Vulgatibacter sp.: one gene and its partner. The protein of the gene in region 1 interacts with the protein of each later gene in a pairwise test. Links are inferred from orthologs where the notes say so. Each region holds a gene or a part of one and is shown on either strand. Other genes may lie near its edges.

What was found.
Region 2: the proteins of ACESMR_RS07585 (region 1) and priA interact in binary tests that used the Escherichia coli proteins (3 or more experiments, as listed by UniProt). The link is inferred for Vulgatibacter sp. from one-to-one orthologs.

The regions. Positions count from the first base shown.
Region 1 is NZ_JAWLCN010000003.1:29,467-41,258, forward strand. The notes cover bases 1,032-3,882. They hold ACESMR_RS07585 (single-stranded DNA-binding protein), read right to left. Parts: upstream 2,823-3,882; coding sequence 2,241-2,822; downstream 1,032-2,240. Other genes in these bases: ACESMR_RS07575 (tetratricopeptide repeat protein), read right to left, coding at 1,032-1,510; ACESMR_RS07580 (hypothetical protein), read left to right, coding at 1,640-2,113; dacB (D-alanyl-D-alanine carboxypeptidase/D-alanyl-D-alanine-endopeptidase), read right to left, coding at 2,934-3,882. In the rest of the region: more of ACESMR_RS07575, read right to left, coding at 1-1,031; more of dacB, read right to left, coding at 3,883-5,165; ACESMR_RS07595 (response regulator), read left to right, coding at 5,412-5,768; ACESMR_RS07600 (ABC transporter substrate-binding protein), read left to right, coding at 5,859-7,403; ACESMR_RS07605 (ABC transporter permease), read left to right, coding at 7,400-8,323; ACESMR_RS07610 (ABC transporter permease), read left to right, coding at 8,320-9,210; ACESMR_RS07615 (hypothetical protein), read left to right, coding at 9,243-9,983; ACESMR_RS07620 (choice-of-anchor D domain-containing protein), read left to right, coding at 10,018-11,792. UniProt on the Escherichia coli protein: Plays an important role in DNA replication, recombination and repair. Binds to ssDNA and to an array of partner proteins to recruit them to their sites of action during DNA metabolism. Acts as a sliding platform that migrates on DNA via reptation.
Region 2 is NZ_JAWLCN010000001.1:260,381-272,242, reverse strand. The notes cover bases 5,973-8,893. They hold priA (primosomal protein N'), read left to right. Parts: upstream 5,973-6,279; coding sequence 6,280-8,508; downstream 8,509-8,893. Other genes in these bases: def (peptide deformylase), read left to right, coding at 8,658-8,893; galU (UTP--glucose-1-phosphate uridylyltransferase GalU), read right to left, coding at 5,973-6,111. In the rest of the region: ACESMR_RS01300 (hypothetical protein), read right to left, coding at 1-208; ACESMR_RS01295 (cytochrome c biogenesis CcdA family protein), read right to left, coding at 274-978; ACESMR_RS01290 (anti-sigma factor family protein), read right to left, coding at 1,106-1,834; ACESMR_RS01285 (sigma-70 family RNA polymerase sigma factor), read right to left, coding at 1,839-2,366; ACESMR_RS01280 (sigma-70 family RNA polymerase sigma factor), read right to left, coding at 2,498-3,316; ACESMR_RS01275 (hypothetical protein), read right to left, coding at 3,322-5,124; more of galU, read right to left, coding at 5,224-5,972; more of def, read left to right, coding at 8,894-9,182; ACESMR_RS01255 (hypothetical protein), read left to right, coding at 9,278-9,841; nth (endonuclease III), read right to left, coding at 9,825-10,475; ACESMR_RS01245 (threonine aldolase family protein), read left to right, coding at 10,770-11,795; ACESMR_RS01240 (M23 family metallopeptidase), read left to right, coding at 11,834-11,862.

The DNA of each region.
Region 1 (11,792 bases):
TGGCGGCGGCGGAGTCGCCCCGCTCGAGGAGGATCGCACCCGCGAGGCTGTGGACGGTGGCTCCCGCCTTGCCGGGATCGGCGGCGAGGATCGCCTCCTCGATCGACTTCCGCTCTGCGGGCTCCGCGAGGAGGAGCCTCGTGGCGAGGACGACCTCCGGTTCCGCCGCCACCTCGGCGGGGCCGAGGAGCCGTGGGGCCTCCGCCGCATCGACCCGCTCGCTGCCGTAGCGCTTGGCCAGCGTGGCGATCACCTGCGCCCGCAGCGCACGAGCGGTCGGATTGTGCTCCTCGCGATCGAGCACCTCGTCGAGGGCGGTGAGGCTCGCCTCGTACGCGGCGCGGGTGTCGCGGAGCAGGCCGTTGCGGGCGGCGGCGGTGTAGCGCGCCACGTCGTCGGCGTGCGTGGCGGCACGGCGGTATTCGTAGGCGGCCCAGGCGGCGCCGCCGCCGGTGGCGAGGAGGAGGCCGAGGCTGATGCCGAGGCGGTGGCGACGGAGCCAGGAGGGCGGGCGGGCCTGCTCCGCGGCGAGGCGCTCGCGCAACTCGCGCTCGTAGACGGCGGCGACGTTCGCGGCCTCCTCGGCGACGACGCTCGGCTCCGGCTGCGGTGGCGCTGGCGGCTCCTGGGGCGGGGCGGGGAGCGCGCCGAGAAGATCGTCGGCAGGCTGCTCGCCGGTGGGCTCGCGACGAATTGGAGGCGGCGTCGCTGGGGCGCGTGTGAGGGGCGGCGGGCCGGCGGGACGGGCCGGCGTTTCGCTGGCGCCAGCGGGAGCGGTGTCGTCTTCCGCTGCGGCCTGCTCTGCCGATGGCGCTGCGTCGTCGCCACCAGCGGCGGCAGCCTCCTTGCGCACCGGCTGCTGATCGTTGGGCCAGCCCGAGAGCTCGTCGACGGCGGTGGTTTCGGGGGGCGGCACGCCCTCGGCGAAGTCGGACGCGGGGGGCGGCGGCGTCGTCGCTCGGAGCGGCGTCGTGGCGCTCTCCTCGACGGGAACAGGCGCCGCTGCAGCGACGCGCTCCGGCGCGGGAACGCTGGCCTCTGCCGCACCGGTCGTCGGTGCCGCAGCGGGGTCGGCTGCGGTGGCTTTGGATGCAGACGGCGACGAAGCGGCGCCGCCCTCTGCGCGAGCGAGGAGCGCCTCGATCCGCTCGTCCCCCGGCGCGAGCGCGCGGGCCTTCTTGAAGAGCTGCAGGGCCGAGCGCTGCAAGCCGCGGTCGAGGAGCGCTTCGCCCACCGTGGCGTGGACCTCGGGATCCCGGGGGCGCGCAGCGAGGGCCGCCTCGAAATGCGTCCGCGCGTCGGTCGCCCGCCCGAGGCGCAGGAGCGCCCGTCCGCAGAGGATCCGCGCCTCGACGTGCTCGGGGTGGTGCGCGAGCCCCGCGGTGCAGACCTCCACCGCCCGCGCGGCCTTGCCTCGTTGCAGCAGCTCGCTGGCGAGATCGACGAAGACCATGGAAGCGGGATCCGCCTCCAGCAGCTGCTGGTACTGCTCGAGCCTCGAGTCGGCCATCGTCGTCGTCCCTCACGAATCAGGCGGCCGAATCTATCAAAGGTGAAAATCTGGGCAACGATCGCTAAGCCTGCCGGATGATTGGGCCTTTCTTGAGGCTCCCCGCAAGGCTCTGCTAGTGTTCGCCGCATGACGCGCTTCGCCCGCCATTTCTGCGCCCTGCTCGTGCTCGCCGCCGCCGGCTGCGCCTCCGGCCCGGCCCGCACCACCGAGCAGCTCACCCTCGCGTCGCGCGACTACCACGACGCCCTGCAATACGGTGATTTCCAGGTGATCGCGCGCTACCTGCGCGCGGACGCCCGCACCGATTACCTCGCCCGTGCCTTCGGGATGGAGAAGAGCCTCTCGGTGCTGGAGTTCACCACCATCGGCACGGAGATCGCGCCGGAAGGCGAGAGCGCCCGGATGGTGACGCGGCTCTCCTGGTACGAGCTCCCCTCCACGGTGGTGAAGACGGAGAACGTCTTCATCCAGTGGAAGCGGATCGGCGGCGGCGTCGCCACGGACGGCGTCTGGACCATCGACTCGATCGAGGGGGGCCCGCTGCCGGTGGAGCCCGCAGCGGAAGCCGCCGAGCCGACCGAGGCTGCGCTCCAACCCTGACCGCCGGTCGTCCCACGTGGGACGATCCTGTCGCAGCTCCGTCCCACGCTCCCACGTGGGACGATCCTGTCGCAGTGACGCCGCCGCTCCCACGTGGGACGAGCGGCGGGCGCCACCACGCTATCGGCTAGAAGGGGATGTCGTCGTTCGGGCCGCCGCCCTCGCCGAAGTCGCCACCGCCGCCGTAGCCGCTGCCGCCGCCACCGCCACCGTAGCCACCGCCGCCGCCCCCATAGCCGCCGCCCCCACCGCCGGAGCCGTAGCCCCCGCCGCCGAAGCCGCCACCGCCGGCACCACCGGCACCACCGGCACCGCCTCCGCCGAAGCCGCCACCACCGGCGCCACCGCCACCGAAGCCGCCGCCACCCTCACGGCCACCGCCGCCGAGGAAGACGACCTGGTTCGCCACGATCTCGGTGGTGAAGCGCTTCTGGCCGTCCTTGTCCTGCCACTCGCGGGTCTGCAGCCGGCCCTCGACGTAGCACTGGCGGCCCTTCTTGAGGTACTCGCCGCAGAGCTCGGCCAGCTTGCCCCAGACCACCACCCGGTGCCATTCGGTGCGCTCCTGGCGCTGCCCCGCGTTCTTGTCCATCCAGGAGTCGGTCGTCGCCATGCGGAAGTTGGCGACCGCCTGCCCGCCGGGCGTGAAGCGGATCTCCGGATCCGCACCGAGATTCCCGAGCAAAATCACCTTATTGACGCTGGCCATGACACACCACCCGTTCCCATCGAAGAGGCGCACACCACGCGCGCCCCACCATCCGGCTCTCTAGCACGGGGGGCTGACATTGCCCCGTCGAGAGTCGAACGGTCAACGGTCTCACGGGTTGGCGTTCTTCTCCGGGTCCAGGGCGCCGCCAGCGGTCGATGCCGCAGCGGCGATGCTGGCGGTGAGCCGGCTCTCGAGGCTCCTGGCGAAGGTCGCGAGCACCGGGTCCTGCCCCTCCGCAGCAGAGGCGAGGGCGGTCTTGAAGGGATGGATCTCGCGCTTCGGCTCGGGTGTGGGCGCCTCCTCGGCCGCCGGCGACGCCAGCGCCCTGCCGAGGAGCTGGACGGCGACGGCCTGCGTCTCCCCGCTGGCCCCGTTCAGCGCCGCGAGGAGGTCGCCTGGTGCGGCGCTGCCCACCTCGGCGAGCCCCACCGCCACCTCGGCGAGGAGCACCTCGTCCTCCGGCCGCTGCGCAGCCAGCCCGAGCAGCAGGCCGAGCGCGTCCGCGCTTCCGTCCGCGGCGAGATCGACCAGCGTGTTCACCAGGGGCAGCGGCAGCGAAACCCGCTCGGCAGCCTCCCGGAGCCTGCCGTAGACCTCCGGCGCAGCGGAGAAGGCCTCGAGCACCGCCACCCGCGCCGAGCCGTCCTCGGGCTCCGAGAGGTGGAGCGCCTCCGCCACCACCGCCCGCACCGCCGGATCGGGCTCCGAGCGGAGCGCCGTCCGCAGCATCAGGCCATTCCGCGCGTCGGCAGCCTTACCGAGGTTGTGGTAGGTCACCATCCGCGCGCCGAGCACGTCGATGGGCGTCTTCGGCTCCCACGCCGGCGGCTGCGCCAGCGCCACCGCGGCGTCGCCGCCGCCGGGAACGTCCACCGTGGCCACCGCTGCGCCGATGGCGTCGACCCCGGGGATCACCCGCGACAACCGCCCCGGGTAGTCGTTGACGAGCACGGCGAAGGCCAACTCCCTGCCCCCCACCGAGGTGGCGTAGCCCGAGAGCGCGGTGACGTTCTGCAAGGTGCCGGTCTTGGCCCGGATCCGCCCCTGCGCCGGCGTGCCGCCCATGCGGTTGCGGACGGTGCCGTCGACACCTGCCACCGGCAGCGAGGTGAGGAGCTCCGGCGCCACGAGCAGCTCCTGCCGCGCCCAGGCCAGCACCCGAACGATCTGCCGGGCGCTGATGCGGTTGGTGTCGTTGAGGCCGCTGCCGTTCTTCATCACGAAGGATCCCCGCGGGATCCCCGCCTGGCCGGCGAGCACGTCCTCCACCACCGAGACGCCCTTGGCCCACGTCCCCGGCGCCCCCTCGACCTCGGCGCCGAGGGTCTTGAGGAGCATCTCGCTCATGTGGTTCTGGGACCATTTGTTCACGGTGTGGACCAGCACCGCGAGGGGCTCGGACCAGTCGACGAAATAGGTCCGCAGCCTGTCGGGCACCTTGCCGAGGCGCACCTTGCCCCGGACCTTGATCCCCTGCTCGCCGAGCATCGCCTTCAGGGTCTCGCCGGCGTAGATCGGCGGGTTGGAGACCCGCCGCCACACCGGGCCGCCGCGCCTGCCGGCGGGCATCCGCGCGTCGACCACGATCCGCTGGCGCTTCCCCTCGTCGAGGGATTGCACCGCGATTCGCCGCCGCGAGCGGGCAGGCGTGGTCACGCCGTGGTTCTCGAGCACGAGGTAGTCGGAAGCGGGATCGAGCTCCACCCGCGCCCTGGCGCCGACCTTTTCCGCCGGGTGGACGTGGACGGCCACCGCGTTGAAGTTGAGCGAGACCGCTCCCGCCCCCGCCATGTAGGGCCTGTCGGAGTCGTCCTGCTCCCAACCCGGGCCGTCGTATTGCGGGTCGAACCAGGTATCGTCGACGACGATGCTCCCCTTCACCTCGAGCAGCCCGAGCAGCCGCAGCTGCCGCACGATCCGATAGAGCCGCTCGGTGTCGAGGGAGGGATCGCCCTTGCCGCGCACGTAGAGGTTGCCCTGCACCACGCCCCCCACCGGCTCCTGGTCCACGTAGAACTCGGTGGCGTAGCGGAACCCCGGCCCGAGCCGCGACAGCGCCGCCACGGTGGTGAGGATCTTCATGTTCGAGGCGGGGTTGAGCAGCTCGTCGGCGTTGTGCTCGTAGACCGGCCGTTTCGTCTCGAGGTCGTAGATCAGCACCCCGGTCCGCGCCCTGCCCAGCGGGGTGGAGTCGAGGATCCGTTCCACGGCCTCCCGCAGCTCCCGCTCCTCGGGCACCGCCGCCCGGGCGGGTCGCTGCCCCACGAGGAGGAACAGCAGCAAAGCGGCGGCGAGCCAGCGGGCGCAACCCGCGGGACGGCAGAGACGAGCGGCGGTCACGGAATTCACCTCGGAGCGCGAGACGAAGAGGAGCCTCGGCGCAGGCTTGCCCGCTTGCCGGGTGCCCACATGCGACGATTGTAGGTGTCGACCGCTCGAGGAGCAAGTTGGCGAAAACCCGCACATTTTCGCCCCCGGACAGGCGAGCGACGCCCTGTGTGGGTGCTGCCCCTGCCGTGGCCCCCACGAGCGCCGGTGCATAGCCTTCGCCGCGTTCGCATCCCACGACCCACGCGGGAGGAGCTCGTGTTGCGGATCCTCGTGGTGGAAGACGACCCCGACATCCGGGACGTCCTGGGAGAGCTGCTGGTCGACGAAGGCTACCAGGTGGTCGCAGCGGGCTGCGGCGACGAGGGACTGCGGCGGCTGCAGGACGAGCAATTCGACGTGGTGGTGAGCGACTATTCGCTGCCCGGCCGCACCGGGACGGCGATGCTCCGGGCCGCGGCGCAATGCGGCAGGCTCGCCGGGCCGGCGATCCTGATGACCGCCCATCCGAAGCCGGTGGTCGACCAGGGGGTCCGGCTCCTCCGCAAGCCCCTCGACCTCGACGAGTTCCTCGACGAGATCTCGGCGGCGCTCGGTCCACCGGTCTGGCGCTGAACCCACACCGGGCACCGCGCCAGAAGTGGGGGCACGCCCGTTCGCCTGTTGGACCGGAGGCACCGGGCCGTTACAGTGGCCGCCTCGCCGATGACTCGCCTCCCGCTTCTCCTCGCCATCGCCTTCGCCTTCCTCGCCGCCTGCACCAGTGCGGAGCGGGGCGAGAACCGCCTCGTGGTCGCGGTGGAGTCGCCGCCCGAGACCCTCGACCGGCGCATGGCGCTCGGCGCGACCGCCATGCGCGTGGCCCACCTCGTCACCCCCGGCCTCACCCGGATCGACGCTGCGGGCCGGGCCGTTCCGGATCTCGCCGCCTCCTTCACCGCCGACGACCCGCGCAGCTGGCGCTTCGTCCTCCGCGAGGGCCTCCTCTTCTCCGACGGCACGCCGCTCACCGCAGCCGACGTGGTGGCGACCTGGCGCTCGGTCCTCGATCCGGCAACCGGCTCGCCCCACCGCGGCGGCTACGGCTACCTGGAGGCAGTGGAGGCGCCGGACCCGCGCACGGTGATCTTCCGGCTCGCCGCGCCCTTCGGCGCCTTCCCGGTGGACGCGAGCCTCGGGATCCTCCCGTCGCGGCTCGTCGCTCCCGAGCACCGCGAAGCGCTCCGGGCCCGGCCCATCGGCGCAGGTCCCTACGTGGTGGAGAAGTGGGAGCGCGACGAGCAGCTCCTCCTCGCCCCCAACCCGCGCTACCACGGCGGCGCGCCCGCGCTGCCCCTCGAGATCCGCACCGTGCGGGACGAGACCACCCGCGTCCTCGAGCTGCGCAAGGGCCGGGTCGACGTGCTCCTCAACGCGGTGAGCGCCGCGCTCCTCCCGGCGCTCCGCGAAGAGCAGCACCTCTCCGTCACCGTCGGCCCCGGCGCCGGCGTCTCCTACCTCATGTTCAACCTCGAGGATCCGCTCCTCGGGCGGCGCGAGGTGCGCGAGGCGATCGCCCTCGCCCTCGATCGCGAGGCGATCGCCCGCTACAAATTCAAGGGCGCCGCGCGGATCGCCGACACGTTCTTGCGCCCCGAACATTGGGCCTACGAGGACGAGACGGCGAAGTGGCCCCACGATCCGGCGCGCGCGAAGGCGCTGCTCGACGCAGCGGGCTACACCGATCCGGACGGCGACGGCCCCGGCACGCGGTTCCGGTTGAGCTTCAAGACCTCCACCGATCGCTTTCGCCGCAGCGTGGCGCTGGTGATGGCGGCGCAGCTCGCCGCGGTAGGCATCGGCGTGGACGTCGCTCCGCTCGAGTGGGGTACGTTCATGGGCGACGTGAAGCGCGGCAACTTCCAGCTCGCCACGCTCAAGGTGACGCCGGTGATCGATCCCGATCTCTTCCGGCTCATCTCCCACTCGGCGTCGATCCCCAGCGAGGAGACGGCGTGGGGCGGCATGAACCGGATGCGCTATCGGAACGCCGCCGTCGACGCGCTGCTCACGCAGGGACGCGAGGCGACCGATCCCGAGGCGCGCCGCGCGGCCTACGCCCAGGTGCAGCGGGTCCTCGCCAGAGACCTCCCCACCCTGCCCCTCGTCCACGAGGATGCGGTGGGCGTCGTCGCCACCGACCTGGAAGGCGTCGTCGTCGATCCGCAGGGCAGCCTGCACAGCCTGGCCGCAGCGCGGAGGGTGGAGTGAAGGAAGCGCTGCGCAAGGCCTTCGGAACCCTCGTCGCCGCCCTCGGCGCGGTGATCCTCGTCTCGGTCTTCCTCGATCTGGTCCCCGGCGATCCGATCGACGCCATCCTCGGCGAGCAGGCCCGCGAGACCGACCGGGCCTCGCTCCGCGAGGCGCTGCACCTCGACGAGCCGCTCGTCGCACGCCTCTGGTACTTCGCCAGGGACGCGGCGACCCTCGAGCTGCGGACCTCGGTGCCGCCCTTCCAGGACCAGGTCTTCTCCCGCATCGCCGACGCGCTGCCCAACACCGCCCTGCTCGCCTTCGCCTCGCTGGTGGTGGCGCTGCTCCTCGCCTTTCCCCTGGGCGTGCTCGGCGCGAGCAAGCCGGGCGGGCGCGTCGACGCTGCGGCGAGCGGCTTCGCCGTGCTCGGCGCGGCGCTGCCGCGGATCTGGCTGGGACCGATCCTCATCCTCGTCTTCGCGATCACCCTCGACTGGCTCCCGGTCTCGGGGCTCGAGGAGCCGGCGGGGCTCATCCTCCCCTCGATCACCCTGGGCACGGCGCTCGCCGCCTTCCTCGCCCGGATGATCCGCGCCTCGGTCCTCGACGCGGTGGGCGAGGACTACGTGCGCACCGCGAAGGCCAAGGGGCTCCCCGGCCACGTGGTGCTGCTCAAGCACGCGCTGCGCAACGCGATGCTCCCGGTGCTCACCGTGCTCGGCCTGCAGCTCGGCGCGCTCCTCGGCGGCGCGGTGGTCACCGAGAAGGTCTTCAACTATCCCGGCATGGGGACGCTGCTCCTCCAGGCGATCGACCGGCGCGACTACAACATGGTGCGGGCCTGCGTGCTCACCTTCACCCTGGCCTACGTGCTGGTGAACCTGCTCACCGACATCGCCTACGCCTCCGCCGATCCGCGGGTGAGGGCGCGGCGATGAGGAAGCTCGCAGCGCCGCCACCGGCGCCTGCCACCATCGCCGCTTCGCCGGAGCCGCTGCCGCCGCGGCGCCGCCGCCCGATCCTGAAGGGAGTGGGCCCCTGGCTCGGCGCCGGGATCGTCTGCGCGCTCACCCTGCTCGCGATCTTCGCGCCGCTGCTCAGCCCCCACGACCCGCGCACCATCTCGCTGCCCGACGAATTGCTCGGGCCCAGCGCGAAGCACCTCCTCGGCACCGCCGAGAACGGGATCGACGTGCTCTCGCACGTGATCCACGGCGCCCGCGTCTCGATGGTGGTGGGGCTCCTCGCCACGATCATCTCCGCCACCGTGGGCACGCTCCTGGGCGCGGGCGCCGGCTACGCTGGCGGCTGGGTCGAGGACGTGCTCATGCGCGTCGTCGACGTGCTCCTCGCCTTCCCCGGCATCCTGCTCGCGATCTTCATCACGGCGGTGCTGGGCCCCTCGCTCTGGAACGTGATCATCGCCCTCTGCGCCACCGGCTGGACGGGCTACGCGCGACTCGCCAGGGCCCAGGTGCTGGGCCTGCGGGATCGCGAATTCGTCCACGCGGCCCGGGCGCTCGGCGCCTCGGATGCGCGGATCGTGGTGCGCCACCTGCTGCCCAACCTGCTGGGACCGGTGGTGGTGCAGGCCACCTTCGGCGTGCCGGCGGCGGTGCTGGCGGAGGCCTCGCTCTCCTTCCTCGGCCTCGGCGTTCCGCCGGGCACGCCGTCCTGGGGCGCGCTGGTGGATCAGGGCACGCAATACCTGATGATCGCGCCGCACGTGGCCCTGGTGCCGGGGCTGATGATCGCGGTGTCGGTGCTGGGCTTCAACCTGCTCGGCGACGGGCTCCGGGATCGACTCGATCCCAGGCGGCGGTGATCCGGCGGCGGCGTAACGCACATCGCTTCCGCATGCGCCGAATCGCTGCCCTGCTCCTCCTCGCCGCCTGCGGCGGGACCGCCGAACCGCTCGCCCTTCCTCCTGCTGCCGAGGAAGACGTCTGCAACGACACGGCGATGGCGGTATGCGTGGCGCCGCAGGCCGCCCATCTCGTGCCGTTCGGCTCCGTCGTCGTGGGCGCCCGTCGCGAGCTTGCACTCGAAATCGGCAGCGTCGAGGAAGCCGTCTCCCTGCGCTCTCTCCTCTCCATTCCGCCCCCATTCTCCGCCAGGCTCCCTGACGGCGAGGAGGTTACGCCGGGCTCCTCCACCCGGGTGATCTTCGCCTTCGCACCCACTTCCCTCGGCGAGTACGCGGTCGACGTCGAGGTTGCCGGGCTGAAGCTCCAGCTGGCCGGCTGGGGTGTCGAGCCGTTTCTCGTCTGCGAGACCGCCGCGCTGGACCTGGGTACCGGCGCGGTGGGCGAGACGCTCGAGGCCCGGCTCGCCTGCGATTCGACGAGCGAGCTCGCCATCCGCCTCTCGAGCACGTGGGCGGTCGGTGGAAACGGATTCGATGCGACGTACGACGAGATGCTCCTCGGCAGGGCCCGCCTGGAGGTCAACATCCGTTTCGAAGCGGAGTCCCCCGGCAGCTTCTACGACCACCTCCGCTTCGTGCCGTACGAGAACGAGTACGGAACCGAGCCGGTCGCCATTCGCGTCCGCGCCTGCATCACCGCCGCCGACGGCAGCGGCTGCGAAGGCCGATAGGCCGAACGCCCCCACCCCCGCTATGCTGGAGCCCATGCGCCGCCTCCTCCTCGCCGCACCGCTGGTGCTCGCCGCCTGCACCTCCTCCAGCGATCCCGCCACGAAGGGAGGCGCCGCCCTCGAGCTCGGCAGCGAAGCGATCGCGTTCCCGATCACCGCCAGCGGCACCCGCACCGTCGCCACCCTCGAGCTCCGCAACGGCGGCGGCGCCCCCCTCGACATCGTCACCGTCCGGCTCGACGAGCCCTTCCGGCTCGACGGCGCGATGCCGAGCCGCATCGCCCCCGGCGGCATCGCCACCCTGCCGATCGCCTTCGTCCCCCACGAGGCGGGCAGCTACGCACAGCCCCTCACCGTGCGCACCGCCGCAGGCGACGCCACCGTCCAGCTCACGGGCGAGGCGGTGGCGAGCGCGCTGCGCTGCGGCCAGGTGACCTTCCCCCCGGCCATCGCCGGCACCGGCAGCAGCGCCGAGGTGGTCTGCGAGAGCCGCCTCGATCGTGAGCTCACCGTGCGCGCCGGCGACGCGGAGGGAAGCGGCGCAACCAGCTTCCGCGCCGCTGCTGGCTCGCGCGACATCGAAGCCTTCTCCACCTTCACCTGGCCGGTCTCCTTCAGCGCCGGCGCCCCTGGCGAAGCCGTGGCGGCGCTCCCCTTCCTCGACGGCGAGGACCGCCTTCTCGGAACCGCCGCGCTGCGCGCCCCCTCGGTGACGAGCTTCCTCACCGTCGAGCCGCCAGCGTCGTGCGACACCGGCGGGCACTTCCTCGGCCACGTGGGGCCGGGCTTCCAGCGCACGGCGAATTTCGCCGTCGAGAACATCGGGCCGTCTCCCCTCACCCTCGGCGACCTCGCCTTCTCCAACCCGGCCTTCACCGTGGAGCCGGCGAGCCTCACCCTGGGGCCCGGCGAGCAGGCCAACCTGGTGATCGCCTTCGCTCCCGATGCACTCGGCCCCAGCGAAGCGTGGCTGCGCCTCACCCCCGACGCAGCCGGCGTGCCGCCGGTGGAGCTCTGCTTCCGCGGCAACGGCGCCGGCCCATCGCTCACCTGCAGCCCCGGATCGATCGATCTCGGCGCGATGCCCGTCGGCCTGGCCGCCACCGCGCGCTTCACCTGCACCGCAGAGGCGCGGCTCGGCAACGAGGGTCCCTTGCGCGTCGTCGAGGTCTACGGCGAGCACCCGGCGCTCCGCGTCACCCACGAAACGCCGAGCGAATACGCGGCGGGCTCGACCTTCACCATCGAAGCGACCCTCACCCCGCAGGGAGCAGGCGCGGTGGAGGCACGGCTGGTCATCGAGACCGACGACCTGCGCACGCCCCGCCTGCCGCTCACCGTACGCGGCGGGGGAACGCCAGCCAGCGATTGCGTGATCCCCACCGCGCTCGCATTCGGCCTGGTGGAGCCGGGTACCGTGCGCGCGCTCGCGCTGCAGATCGGCAACCCGGGCCAGCAGCCCTGCTGGATCGGTCCCGCCCACCTGCCGGAAGCCGGCCCCTTCGCCGCGACCGACCTGCCCGCAGGTGAGTTCCTCGCGCCGGGTAGCACCCGCCTCGTCCCGCTCACCTTCGCGCCCACCGGCACGGCGCCCCGGGAGGCGGATCTCACCTTCGCCACCCTCCAGGGCAACCGCACCGTGCGTCTCACCGGCAGCGGCAACCCGAGCTGCATCGCCCTCGAGCCCGAGACCAGCGATCTCGGCTTCCTCCGCACCGGCTGCCGCTCCGCCGGCGCCACCACCCGCGTCCACAACACCTGCGACATCGTCCTCCGCATCGATTCGGTCACCACCGGCAGCGGCGGCGA
Region 2 (11,862 bases), on another replicon or contig:
GCTCGTAGCGCGGCGCCAGCGCCATGCCGGCCAGGTTGAAGTAGATCGCCTCGTTGGAGGAGGCCACCGCGCGGAACGCGTCGCCCATGGCGAGGGCGCGGGTGGAGGAGAGGTCCTGCGCGTTGGGCGGGACCTGTGCCGCTGCAGCAGCGGGCAGGAGCGCCGTGGCAGCGAAGGCGAGGCTGGTGCGGAGGCTCGGGCGCGTCATCGCGGCGCATCCTAGCAGCGCCGCGCGCCGGCGCCAGAGCTACCGGGCGGCTGCAGCGGAACCGCCTACAACGCCAGCGACTCGAAGCCGGGGAGGTACTGGGCCACGACGCCGACGTTGCCGGTGAGGAGCAGCAGGCCGAAAGCGGCGAGAAACGCGCCGCCGGTCCTCTCCACCCACGGGAGCATCGGCCGGATCCGCTTCGAGGCGACCAGGAAGCGATCGAGGGCAGCTGCCGACGCAACGAAGGGGAGCGCGAGCCCCAGCGCGTAGGCGACGAGGAGCCAGATCCCCTGGCCGATGGTCGACTCCGCAGCGGCGAGGGTGAGCACGCCGCCGAGGAGCGGCCCCACGCAGGGCGACCAGCCGAAGCCGAAGGCGGCGCCGATCAGCAGCGCGCCCGCAGGCCCCTTCGGCGCCGGGAGCTTGTGGAAGCGCGCTTCGCGGAAGAAGAGCGAGATGCGCAGGAGCCCGAGGAGGTGGAGGCCGAAGAGGAGCACCACCGCGCCGCCTGCGAGCTCGAGCCAGCGGCGGTGCTCGCCGAGGATCTGGCCGATGCCGGAGGCGGTGGCGCCGAGGGCGACGAAGACGAGGCCGAAGCCGAGGGCGAAGAAGGAGGCGAGCAGCACCGCGCGGCGCCGGCTCCCGCCCTCCCCCGCCGCGCTGCCGGTGAGGAAGGAGAGGTAGCCGGGCACGAGCGGGAAGACGCACGGCGAGAGGAACGAGAGGGCGCCCGCTGCGAAGGCTGCCGGCAAGGTGAGGGAGGTCATCGACTGCGAATCTCCTTTGCAGACGAGGACACGGTTCGCTCCCAGGTGGTTCCGCCGCTCGGCGAGCGAGCGCAAAAAAGCCCCGCCGCCTGCAGCGACGAGGCTTCTCTTTCCCGGTCGCGCACGTTCAGCCCTGCGCCACCTGGCAGAGCTGCGCGGCGGGAAGTTCGCCGACGAGGACGCGGGGGCTGCCGTCCTCGCCCTCGACCACGCAGACCGTCTGGCCGTCGCGGGCCTGGCTGCACTCGCCCACCGCCCGCTCGCAGGCGCGCTCGGCGGCGCTGCCCGGGGCGGGCACGAACATCGTCACCGCGGTGCCGGCGACGTCGCGGTAGATCACCGCGCCCGCCCGCTCGCCGAAGAGGGAGCAGCGCCGCGCGCCGACCAGCTCGAGGCCGGGCCGCGTCGGCACCTGCACCTCCTGCCCGAGGCCGGTGCTCAGCCACGAGGCGACCTGCGCGGGATCGGTGCTCTCCATCTCCCACGCGGTGCCGTTGGCGAAGGAGCGCAGGTGGTGCGAGACCGCCTCGTCGGCGAGGGCCACGGGGACGCCGCCGCCGGTGGGCGAGACGACGAGCACCGCAGCGGCTGCAGCGGCTGCGACGAAGCCGGTGAACGCGCGCCACCGCCGCCGCCCCTCGCTGCTCGCGCCGGCCTCGAGGCCGCGCAGGGTCCCCACCACCGCCGCAGGCGCCCGCTCGCGGGCCAGCGGGACGGCGCGCAGCAGCGCCCCGAGCCCCTGCATCGCCTCGACGCGCTCGCTGCAGGCGTCGCAGTTCTCGAGGTGGGCGAGGGTCGCCGCGGCGGCGACGCCGTCGATGACCTCTCCCAGCAGCTCGTCGTTCAGGCAGCTCATGACTTCAGGCTCCAGAGGCACGACACCGCGCCGGCTGCATCTCTTCGAGCAGCGCGGCACGGGCCCGTGCGAGGCGGGAACGAACGGTGCCGATCGGAGTACCCATCGCCTCGGCCAGCTCCTCGTAGGAGAGCCCCTCCACCTCGCGCAACCAGATCGCCGAGGCCTGCTCTTCCGGCAGGGCCCGCATCGCGAGGAAGAGCTCGTCCGGCAGGTGCCGGTCGAGCAGCTCCCGCTCGAGATCGCCGCGGGGTTCGCCGGCCCCGGCCTCGTCCGGCTTGTCGCCGGTGAGGACGAGCAGGTGCGGCTTCTCGTCGCGGATCCGGTTGAGGTGGAGATTGCGCATCGTGGCCAGGACCCATCCCCGCACCTTGCCGGGATCGCGCAAGGCGTCCCGCTTCTCGAAGGCACGGACGAGCGCCTCCTGCGCCAGGTCCTCGGCGTCCGCCCGCGTGGGAGCGAGGCGCCGGGCCAGGCGATGGAGCACGTCGAGGTGCGGCTCGATCAGCCGGGTGAAGTGGTGGGCGTCCAAGGTCCTCTCTATCGTCACGAGCGATCCCCTTCGGACCGCTCGTTCGATGGAGACACGCAGGGCCGCTCGTTAAGTTCCCGGGGGTCTGGAAACGCCATCCCGGGTCCGAGCCGCCCGCACGCCGAGAGGGTTCAGCCCCCTCCGAGGGCGTCCAGCAGGGCGGAGCGCACCGCGCGCTGGACCGGCTCGGGGACCTCGCCCTTCGGCAGCCTGCTGCAGAGGGCGGCGGTCTCCTGGAGCTTGCCCAGGGTGGCGGCGCAGGGCCTGCAGCCTCGGACGTGCTCCTCGATGGCGGCGCAGGCGTTCTGGTCGAGTTCCTGGTCGGCCAGCCCCTCGAGCTCCTTCGCCAGCCCGCCGCAGGCCTGCACGCCGCCCACGCTCCGCCCCTCCTCGCGCAGGAGCGCGGCGAGGTGGGCCTTGAGCATCTGCCGGCCCCGGTGGAGGCGGCTCTTCAAGGCGGGCACGCCGATGCCGATCACCGCGGAGGCCTCCTCCGCGGAGAGCCCCTCCACGTCGCGGAGGACCACCACCTCGCGGTAGGCGTCCGGCAGCGCGGCGATCGCTGCGCCGAGGAGCTCGGCGATCTCCGCCTGGGCGACCTTGCTCTCGGGGTCGAGATCCTCCGCGGGAGGAAGCGCCTGATCGCCGCCGGGTGCGTCCAGCGCCACGTCGTGGAGCGGCGCGGAGCGGGTGCGGCGGTGGTGGCGGCTGCAGAAGGAGCGGGCGATCGAATAGAGCCAGGTGGAGAGCTGGGCGTCCTCGCGGAAGGTGCCGAGCTGCTCGAAGGCGGTGAGCAGGGTGCGCTGGAGCACCTCCCGCGCCGCCTCCTCGTCGCCGCACATGCGCAGCCCGAAGCGGAAGACCTTCGGCTCGTGCTTGCGCAGCAGCGTGTCGAGGGCGCGGCGGTCGCCGCCCTTGGCCTTCACCAGCAGATCGCGATCGCTCTCCATCCGTCCTATTTCCCCGCTACCGCCACGGTGGCCCTGGCGCTGGCCTCGGTCTTCGCCTCGGGCGAGAGCAGCACATAGAGCGTGCTCACGCACCACGCCACCGAAGCGACGCTCATCCACACGTATTTGTCGTCGTCCCAGATCCCGAGCCGGGTGATCGCGTGGGTGCCGATGCCCAGCACGATCAGCCAGAGGCCGATCTCCTTGCGTTTCTCCATGAGGAACGCACCGGGGATCAGGAACGCATAGTAGTAGCAGGTAAGTTCCGCAGCGGTGGTGATGAGGACCGTGCCGGAGAGGGCGGCGGCGAACCAGGCCGGCTCGTCGCGAGAGGCGCGCCACACCGCCCAGAGGAAGGCGAGGTTGAGCGCGAGGAAGAGCAGCTTGAGCTGATCGAAGTTGGCCAGGCGCTCCTCCTTCCAGGTCTGGAAGGGGTCGTCGAGCCTGGGGTTCTTCAGGCTCTTGGCGTTGTCCCAGGGGCGCCAGGAGACGAAGGTGCGCAGGCCCATGTGGTTGGTGAGCGGCGTGTCCGAGTGCTTCTGGGTGTTGTGCTTGAACTCGGAGAAGAGCTCGGTGCCGCCGTTGGCCACCACCAGCGAGGTGGGCACGAGGAGGGCGCTCGCCACCAGCGCGCCGACGAGGATGCGCTTGTGCTCGGTGGGCATCGCCTTCTTCTTCACCAGGTGCCAGATGCCCTGCACCGCGGGCCCCACCGCGAAGAAGAGCGGGAAGAGCCGCAAGGCCGCGGTGGCTGCGAGGAAGCCGCCGCCCAGCGCCGATTTGCGCTTCTTGAGCAGGCAGATGCCGATGATCGCGTAGGCGAGGTAGTCGTAGCGGAGGAAGGCGCCGCCGTTCCAGTAGTAGCGGGAGGGGAAGTTCACCGCGAAGAAGGTGGCGGCCACCGCGAAGATCTCGAGGCCGAAGGCCCACCAGATGAAGCCGAAGGCCACGCAGATGAAGAGCGGATCGAGGAGCGCGAGGAGGAACATGCTCCGCTCGCTGGCAGGGCCCACGGCGTTGGCGAGGAGCTGGCCGGAGATGTTCCACCAGGGCGTGCCGTTGTAGCCGTGATCCTTCTGCGACTCCGCCCAGCGGCCGCCGAGGCGGTTCACGAAGAAGCGGATGTCGGTCTTGAACTCCTCCCAGCGCGCCGCCGTGAAGTGCTGCTTGCAGCGCTCGGGGTTGGCGAGCACGTCGGTGGTGGGGCCGATGAGGTTGGTATCCGCCAGGTCGCGGATCATCCGGGCGCGGACCTGCGCGGTGCGGCCCATCTCCGTCTCGGCGATCGCGCTGCACTCGTAGAGGCGCGCGTAGCGGAGCTCGGGGAAGTATTTCGCGCCGATGTAGTAGTGGTAGTGCTCCCAGACGTGGACGAAGGTCCCGCTGTGGAATTTGCCGTAGTTGAACCAGCCGAAGACGCCGAGCAGGCCGAGGAAGGCGATGGCGGCGCGGCGGGGCACCCGGAACTTCTTCCCCTGCCCCTTCTCCTCGAGCTGCCAGCTCCAGAGGAGCAGCCCGATCACCGCGAGCGCCGCCGCGATGCGGACGAAGTCCTGCTCCTTCTCGTTCAGATCGAAGATCGAGGGAGCCGGCGGCGGCCGCCGCACCGGGCCGTTGGGCCGCACCACCTTGCGCACGGGCGCAGGTGCCGGAGCGGCCTCTACGGCTGCTGCCGCGGAGGGCACCGCTGGGGCGGTCTCCACTGCTGCTGCGGCGGGGGCGTTGGCGGGAGCGGTCTGCGCCGCTGCGGGCAGGGCGAGACCGAGGAGGAGGGCGCAGGCCAACGCTGCGAAAGGGATGCGCTTCATCGCGCGCATCCTAGCCCAGGGAGGCTTCGGGGTGGGAAGGTCGTTCGCGCCTCCCCCCGCCAGCGGTAGGGCCGACCGGGCGGGGGGTTGGCCCGTCTCCTACTCGATCCCGGCGAGCATCGTCCGGATCCAGGGGACCAGCCCCTCGCGGAGCTCCGGGCGCTTCAGGGCGAAGGCGATGTTCGCCTTCACGTAGCCGAGGCGATCGCCCGCGTCGTAGCGCTTGCCCTCGAATTTGTAGCCGACGAGCTGCCCCTCCGCCGCCAGCATCGCCAGGGCGTCGGTGAGCTGGATCTCGCCGCCGTGGCCGGGCTTCACCTCGCGCAGATAGCGGAAGATCTTGCCGGGCAGCACGTAGCGGCCGATCACCGCCAGGTTCGAGGGCGCGTTGGTCTTCGGCTTCTCGACCATCCGCTCGATCTGCATGGTGCGCTCGTCGATCATCGTGCCGGCGGCGATGCCGTACATCGAGGTCTCCTCCGGCGGGACCTCCATCAGCGCCACCACGCCCTTGCCGGTGCGCTCGTAGCACTCGACCAGCTGCTTGATCGCCGGGCGCGCGTCGCAGTCGATGATGTCGTCGCCGAGGATCACGGCGAAGGGCTCGTCACCCACGGCGCCTGCGGCCTGGAGCACCGCGTGGCCGAGGCCGAGGGGCTCGTGCTGGCGGATCGAGACGAGGCGGGCCATCCGGCTGATCGCCCGGATCGCGTCGCGCTCCTTCGTCTTGCCCCTGCTGCCCAGGGTCTCCTCGAGCTCCGGCGAGAGGTCGAAGTGGTCGACCATCGAGGTCTTGCCGCGGGAGGTGATGAGGATCACGTCCTCGATCCCGGCGGCCTGCGCTTCGCCGACGATGATCTGCAGGGTCGGCGTATCGACGATCGGCAGCAGCTCCTTCGGCACCGATTTGGTGGCGGGGAGGAAGCGGGTGCCCAGGCCAGCAGCAGGGACCACGCACTTACGAACCTTCATCGGGGAGTCGGTCATCGTTGCCTCGTGCAGGGTTCGGAGCCCACGTGCCCCCTCGCGTCCCCGCTTTCGGGGCACCTTAGTCGTCGGATGGGCGGCCCGACAACCGCTTGCCCATGGGGTTTGTCGTGTCCGTGGACGCTCGGCGGGGCACGGATGTCGGTGGCTGGTGGTAGGGTGCGCGCCGTGCGGATCGAAGTCGCAGTCGGCGCCCCCGTGCGCGGCACCTTCACCTACGAAGCGGACGATGCGCTCGCCCTGGAGCCGGGCCGGCGCCTCGTCGTGCCCTTCGGCAGGCGGCGGGCGATCGGCTTCTACCTGGGCCCGGCCACCGCTGCGCCGGAGGGGCAGGTCAAGGCGGTCGAGCAGGTCCTCGACGACGGCCCGGTCTTTCCCGAAGACGTGCTCGCCCTGCTCCGCTTCGCCGCCGACTACTACCTCTACCCGCTGGGCGAGGCGCTGCGCGGGGCGCTGCCGCCGGATCTGGGCCGGGTCGGCGAGGTGGGCAGGGAGCGTTCGGAGCGGGCGCCCGCCATCGAGGCGGTGGAGCTGATCGAGTCGCCGGAGGTGGCGCGGGCTGCACTCGGGCGCTCCCGGAGCCAGGCGGCGATCGTGGAGCACCTCGCCGCCCGGGGCGGCAGCGCGCCGGTAGAGGAGCTCAAGCTCGCGGTGAAGGGGGCCCCTGCCCTGCTCAAGAAGCTCGAGGAGCGGGGGCTGGTGCGGCTGGTGCGCGTGGAGCGCAAGGCCGACGACGCCGCCTTCCGCCAGGAGAAGGCCCACCCCCCCACGCCGGCGCAGGCCCGGGCGTGCGAGGAGATCGGCGAGGCCCTGGGGCGCTTCGAGACCTTCCTCCTCCACGGTGTCACCGGCTCGGGAAAGACCGAGGTCTACCTGCGCGTGATCGCGGAGGCCCGGGCGAAGGGAAAGGGCGCGCTGGTGCTCGTGCCGGAGATCGCGCTGACGCCGCAGCTCGCCGGCCGCTTCCGCTCGCGCTTCGGCCCCGACGTGGCGGTGCTCCACAGCGGCCTCTCCGATCGGGAGCGCTCGCAGGAATTCCGGCGGCTCCTCTCCGGCGAGGCGAGGATCGCGGTGGGGGTGCGCTCGGCGGTCTTCGCGCCGGTCCGGGACCTCGGGATCGTCATCGTCGACGAGGAGCACGAGCCCTCCTTCAAGCAGGAGGAGAAGCTCCGCTACCACGCCCGGGATCTGGCGGTGTACCGGGCCCGGCTCCTCGGCGTGCCCTGCGTGCTCGGCTCGGCGACGCCGTCGCTCGAGACGCTGAAGAACGCACGGGACGGCAGGTACCGGCTGGTGGAGCTGCGCCAGCGGGTCGATTCGCGGCCCCTGCCCGAGGTGGAGCTGGTCGATCTCTCCCGAAAAGGCCGGCGCGCGGAGCCGCCACCGGGTGCGGAGCGGGCGGAGACCGAGCTGGTCGGGCCCACGTTGGCAGCGGCGATCGAGGAGACGCTGGCAGCGGGCAAACAGACCATCCTCTTCCTCAACCGGCGCGGGAACGCGTCGATGGTGGTCTGCGCCGCCTGCGGCGAGGGGGCACGCTGCCACGCCTGCGACGTCGCCCTCACCCACCACCTCCACCGCAACGAGCTCCGCTGCCACTACTGCGACTACCGGGTCCGCAAGCCGGATACGTGCCCGTCGTGCAACGGCGAGCTGCTCGTGCTGGGCATCGGCACCGAGCGCCTCGAGCAGGAGCTGGCCCGGCGCTTCCCCGACGCGCGCACCTTGCGCCTCGATCGCGACGCGGCGGGGACCTCGGCGGAGCTCACCCGGATCCTCGCCTCCTTCGCCCGCGGCGAGGCCGACGTGCTGGTCGGCACGCAGATGGTGGCCAAGGGCCACGACTTCCCCGGCGTCACCCTGGTCGGCGTGATCCTCGCCGACGTGGGGCTCGGGCTGCCCGACTTCCGGGCCTCGGAGCGGACCTTCCAGCTCCTCGCCCAGGTGGCGGGGCGCGCGGGGCGCGGCAGGGACGCGGGGCGGGTGGTGGTCCAGACCTTCAACCCGGGCGCCGAGGCGATCGCCTGCGTCCGCACCCACGACTTCGAGACCTTCGCCGGGGCGGAACTCGAGCGCAGGCGGGAGCTCGGCTACCCGCCCTTCCGCCGCATGCTGGCGCTGCGCCTCGAGGGCGAGGACGGGGTGGCGACCGAGCGCTTCGCCCGCAGGCTCGCGGAGGCGGCGCGCAAGTGGACGCAAGGCGGCGGGGTGCAGGTCCTGGGGCCTGCGCCGGCGCCGATCGCGAAGTTGCGTGGGCGGATGCGCTTCCAGGTGCTCGTGCTGGGAGACGGCGTGCGCTCGATCCAGACCGTAGCGCGGCGGCTCGCCGAGGTGGCAGACCAGGCGCCGCCCGGGGTGAAGGTGGCGCTGGACGTAGACCCCGCTTCGATGCTCTAGGGGCCCGCAACGGCGGAATGCCATATGCATCCCAACGTTTCTGAATAGGTGCTCCGAAGTGGGCGGGCCGGTTGCCCACGAGGGGGCGTCCGGTTAGTTTTGCGGCGAGTTGCCGGCGCGACTCCCATCATCCAGGCAAGGTCGAAATCATGGTTCGCGAAATCCTCATCTGGCCCGATCCCCGCTTGAAGGAGAAGGCGCTCCCCGTGGAAGCGGTGGACGCCAACGTCCGGGCCCTGATCGACGACATGTTCGAGACCATGTACCGCGCCGACGGCGTGGGCCTGGCGGCCACGCAGATCGGCGTGATGCAGCGGGTGGTCACCGTCGACACCTCCGGCGCCGACGAGGACGTGAAGCCCTTCGCCATGATCAACCCCGAGATCCTCGAGACCGAGGGGTCGATGAAGTACAAGGAGGGCTGCCTCTCGGTGCCGGGTGAGGCCGAGGAGGTGAAGCGCGCCGCCTTCGTGAAGGTCCGCTTCCTCGATCGCGACGGGAACCCGGTGGAGATGGAGGCGACCGGCCTCACCGCCGTGTGCATCCAGCACGAGGTCGATCACCTGAACGGCGTGGTCTTCGTCGACCACCTCTCCGCGCTCAAGCGCGAGCTCATCCGCAAGCGGATGAAGCGGGTGAAGAGCGAGAAGGAGCACGGCGGCGCGGAGGCCTGATCGGGCGTTCGTTTCTGCCGCTCTTTGCGAAGGCGTGGCCGGTTGCCACGCCTTCGTTCGTTCCTGGGGTCGGCTGCTCTTCGCCCGGGGGAACGATGCGTTTTGCGATCCGCGTGCTCTTGCCGTGCCTGCTGCTCGCGGGCTGCCTCGACTTCGGCGGCGACGAAGACGAGTGCGCCTTCGACGACGACTGCGGGCCGGACGCCTGGTGCCACGATCCCTTCCTCTTCGGCGGCACCGAGTGCAGGGACTACCTGGGCGAGGGCGACCGCTGCAACGACGGCGTCGACGAATGCCACCCGGATCTGCGGTGCAACCTGGGCTACAAGCCGGATCGCTGCATGCCGCCGGGCCGCTACGGGCAGCCCTGCGACTCGGCGTGGGATTGCGCCGACGAGGAGGCGCTCTGCAACCCGGGCAGCAGGAGCGAGGGGCGCTTCTGCACCGAGCCGGGCAGCGTGGTGGAGGGCGGCAGCTGCAGCACCCGCACCACGGCGGTGTGCGCCGACGGGCGGGTCTGCGTGCAGCGCCGCTGCGTGGATCCGGCAGCGGAGGGCGAGGCCTGTCCCTGGGGCGTGGAGGGCACCAGCATCGCCTGTGCGGAGGGCCTCGCCTGCACGGAGGCGGGGATCTGCGAGCGGCTCACGTCGCGTCGGTGACGCCCTTCCGCGGGCAGAGATCGCCGACCACGCAGCGGGAGCACGCCGGCTTGCGCGCGTAGCAGGTGCGGCGGCCGTGCCAGACGAGGAGCTGGTGGCCCTTGCCCCAGCGCTGCGGCGGGAAGAGCTGCTGCAGATCGAGCTCCACCTTGTCGGGGTCCTCGTGGGCGGTGAAGCCGAGGCGGCGGGCGAGGCGGCCGACGTGGGTATCGACGGGGAAGGCCTGGCCGTCGAAGGCGTGCACGGCGACGACGCCGGCGGTCTTGCGCCCCACGCCGGGGAGCTTCTCGAGCGCCTCGCGGGTGGGCGGGAGCTTGCCGCCCCACTCCGTCTCGATCGATTGCATCGCCGCCACCACGTTCTTCGCCTTGTTGCGGTAGAGGCCGCAGCGCGAGATGTGGGGGTGGAGATCCTCGGGCTGCGCCTTCGCGTAGTCGGCGGCGCTGCGGTAGGCGGCGAAGAGGCTCGGGGTGCAGCGGTTCACCATCGCGTCGGTGCACTGCGCCGAGAGCATCACCGCCACCAGGAGCTCGAGGTCGGTGGTGTAGTCGAGCTCGATGTGGGCTTCGGGCATCTCGTCGTCGAGGTGATCGATCACCTGCACGGCGCGGAGGCGCTCGGCCTCGGTGGGGATGCGGGGGCCCTTCGCCTTCGCCGTCGCCCTGCCCTTCGCCGCGGCCTTCCTGGCCGGCGCCTTCTTTTCCGGCGCCTTCTTGGGGGCGGGCTTCTTCGCCGCGCTCTTGCTCGCGGCAGCGCGCTTCGGGGCTGCCTTCGCCTTCCGGGCTGCAGGCGCCTTCGCTGCCGGTGTAGGTCCGGTCGTCTTCTTCGTCACGGTGGAGCTGGCCATGGGCTTCGCAGCATAACCGCTGCAGGGGGCGTTTCGTTCACGAGGAAACGCTTCGCCCGCATCTGCGTTATGCTCCCACCCATGCACCTCCCCATCGACCTCCGCTCCGACACCGTGACCCGTGCCCCTGCCGCCATGCGCGAGGCGATGGCCCGCGCCGAAGTCGGCGACGACGTCTATGGCGAAGACCCCACCGTCGCGCTGCTCGAGCGCCGGGTGGCGGAGCTCCTCGGCAAGGAGGCGGCGCTCTTCTTCCCCACCGGCACCATGGCCAACCAGGCCGCCATCGGCGCACAGGCGGGGCCCGGCGACGAGGTGATCTGCGAGGCCGGCGCCCACGTGGTCGCCTTCGAGGGCGGCGCCCTCTCCGCGCTCTGGGGCGCGCAGGCCCGCCCCCTCCCCGGCCAGCGGGGCCTCCTCTCCGCGGCGCAGGTGGCGGCGGCGATCCAGCCCCCCGGCAACGACCACTTCCCCGCCTCCCGCCTCCTCTGCGTGGAGAACACCGCCAACCGCGGCGGCGGCACCGTGTGGCCGCTGGCCCTCCTCGAGGAGGTGAGCGGCGTCGCCCACCGGGCCGGCCTCGCCGTCCACCTCGACGGCGCCCGCCTCTGGAACGCCTCCGCCGCCTCCGGGGTCGCGCTGGCCGACTACGCCGCCTGCGCCGACACCGTGAGCGTCTGCCTCTCCAAGGGGCTCGGCGCCCCGGCGGGATCGCTGGTCGCCACCAGCGCCGAGTTCGCCCCGAAGCTGCGCCGTCTGCGCAAGCGCCTCGGCGGCGGCCTGCGCCAGGTGGGCCACCTCGCCGCAGCGGGACTCTACGCCCTGGAGCACCACCTGCCCCGCCTCGCCGAGGATCACGAGAAGGCCCGCCGGATCGCCACCGCCCTCGCCGACGTGCCCGGCCTCTCCGTCGCCCCGGTCGAGACCAACATCGTCTACGTGGAGCTCGCCGACGGCCTCGACTCGGCCTCGCTCCTCCACCGCCTCCGCGAGGCCGGCGTCCTCGCAGGCTCCGACGGCCCCCGCAAGATCCGCCTCGTGACCCACTTCGACGTCGCGCCGGAGGCGTGTGACGAGGCCGCCCGCCGCATCGCCGGCTGCCTCTGATTCGATCGCCGCCCCCGGGGCGGCTATCCTCTGCGGCCGTGTCGCCGCCGCACCGCCACCTTCTCCT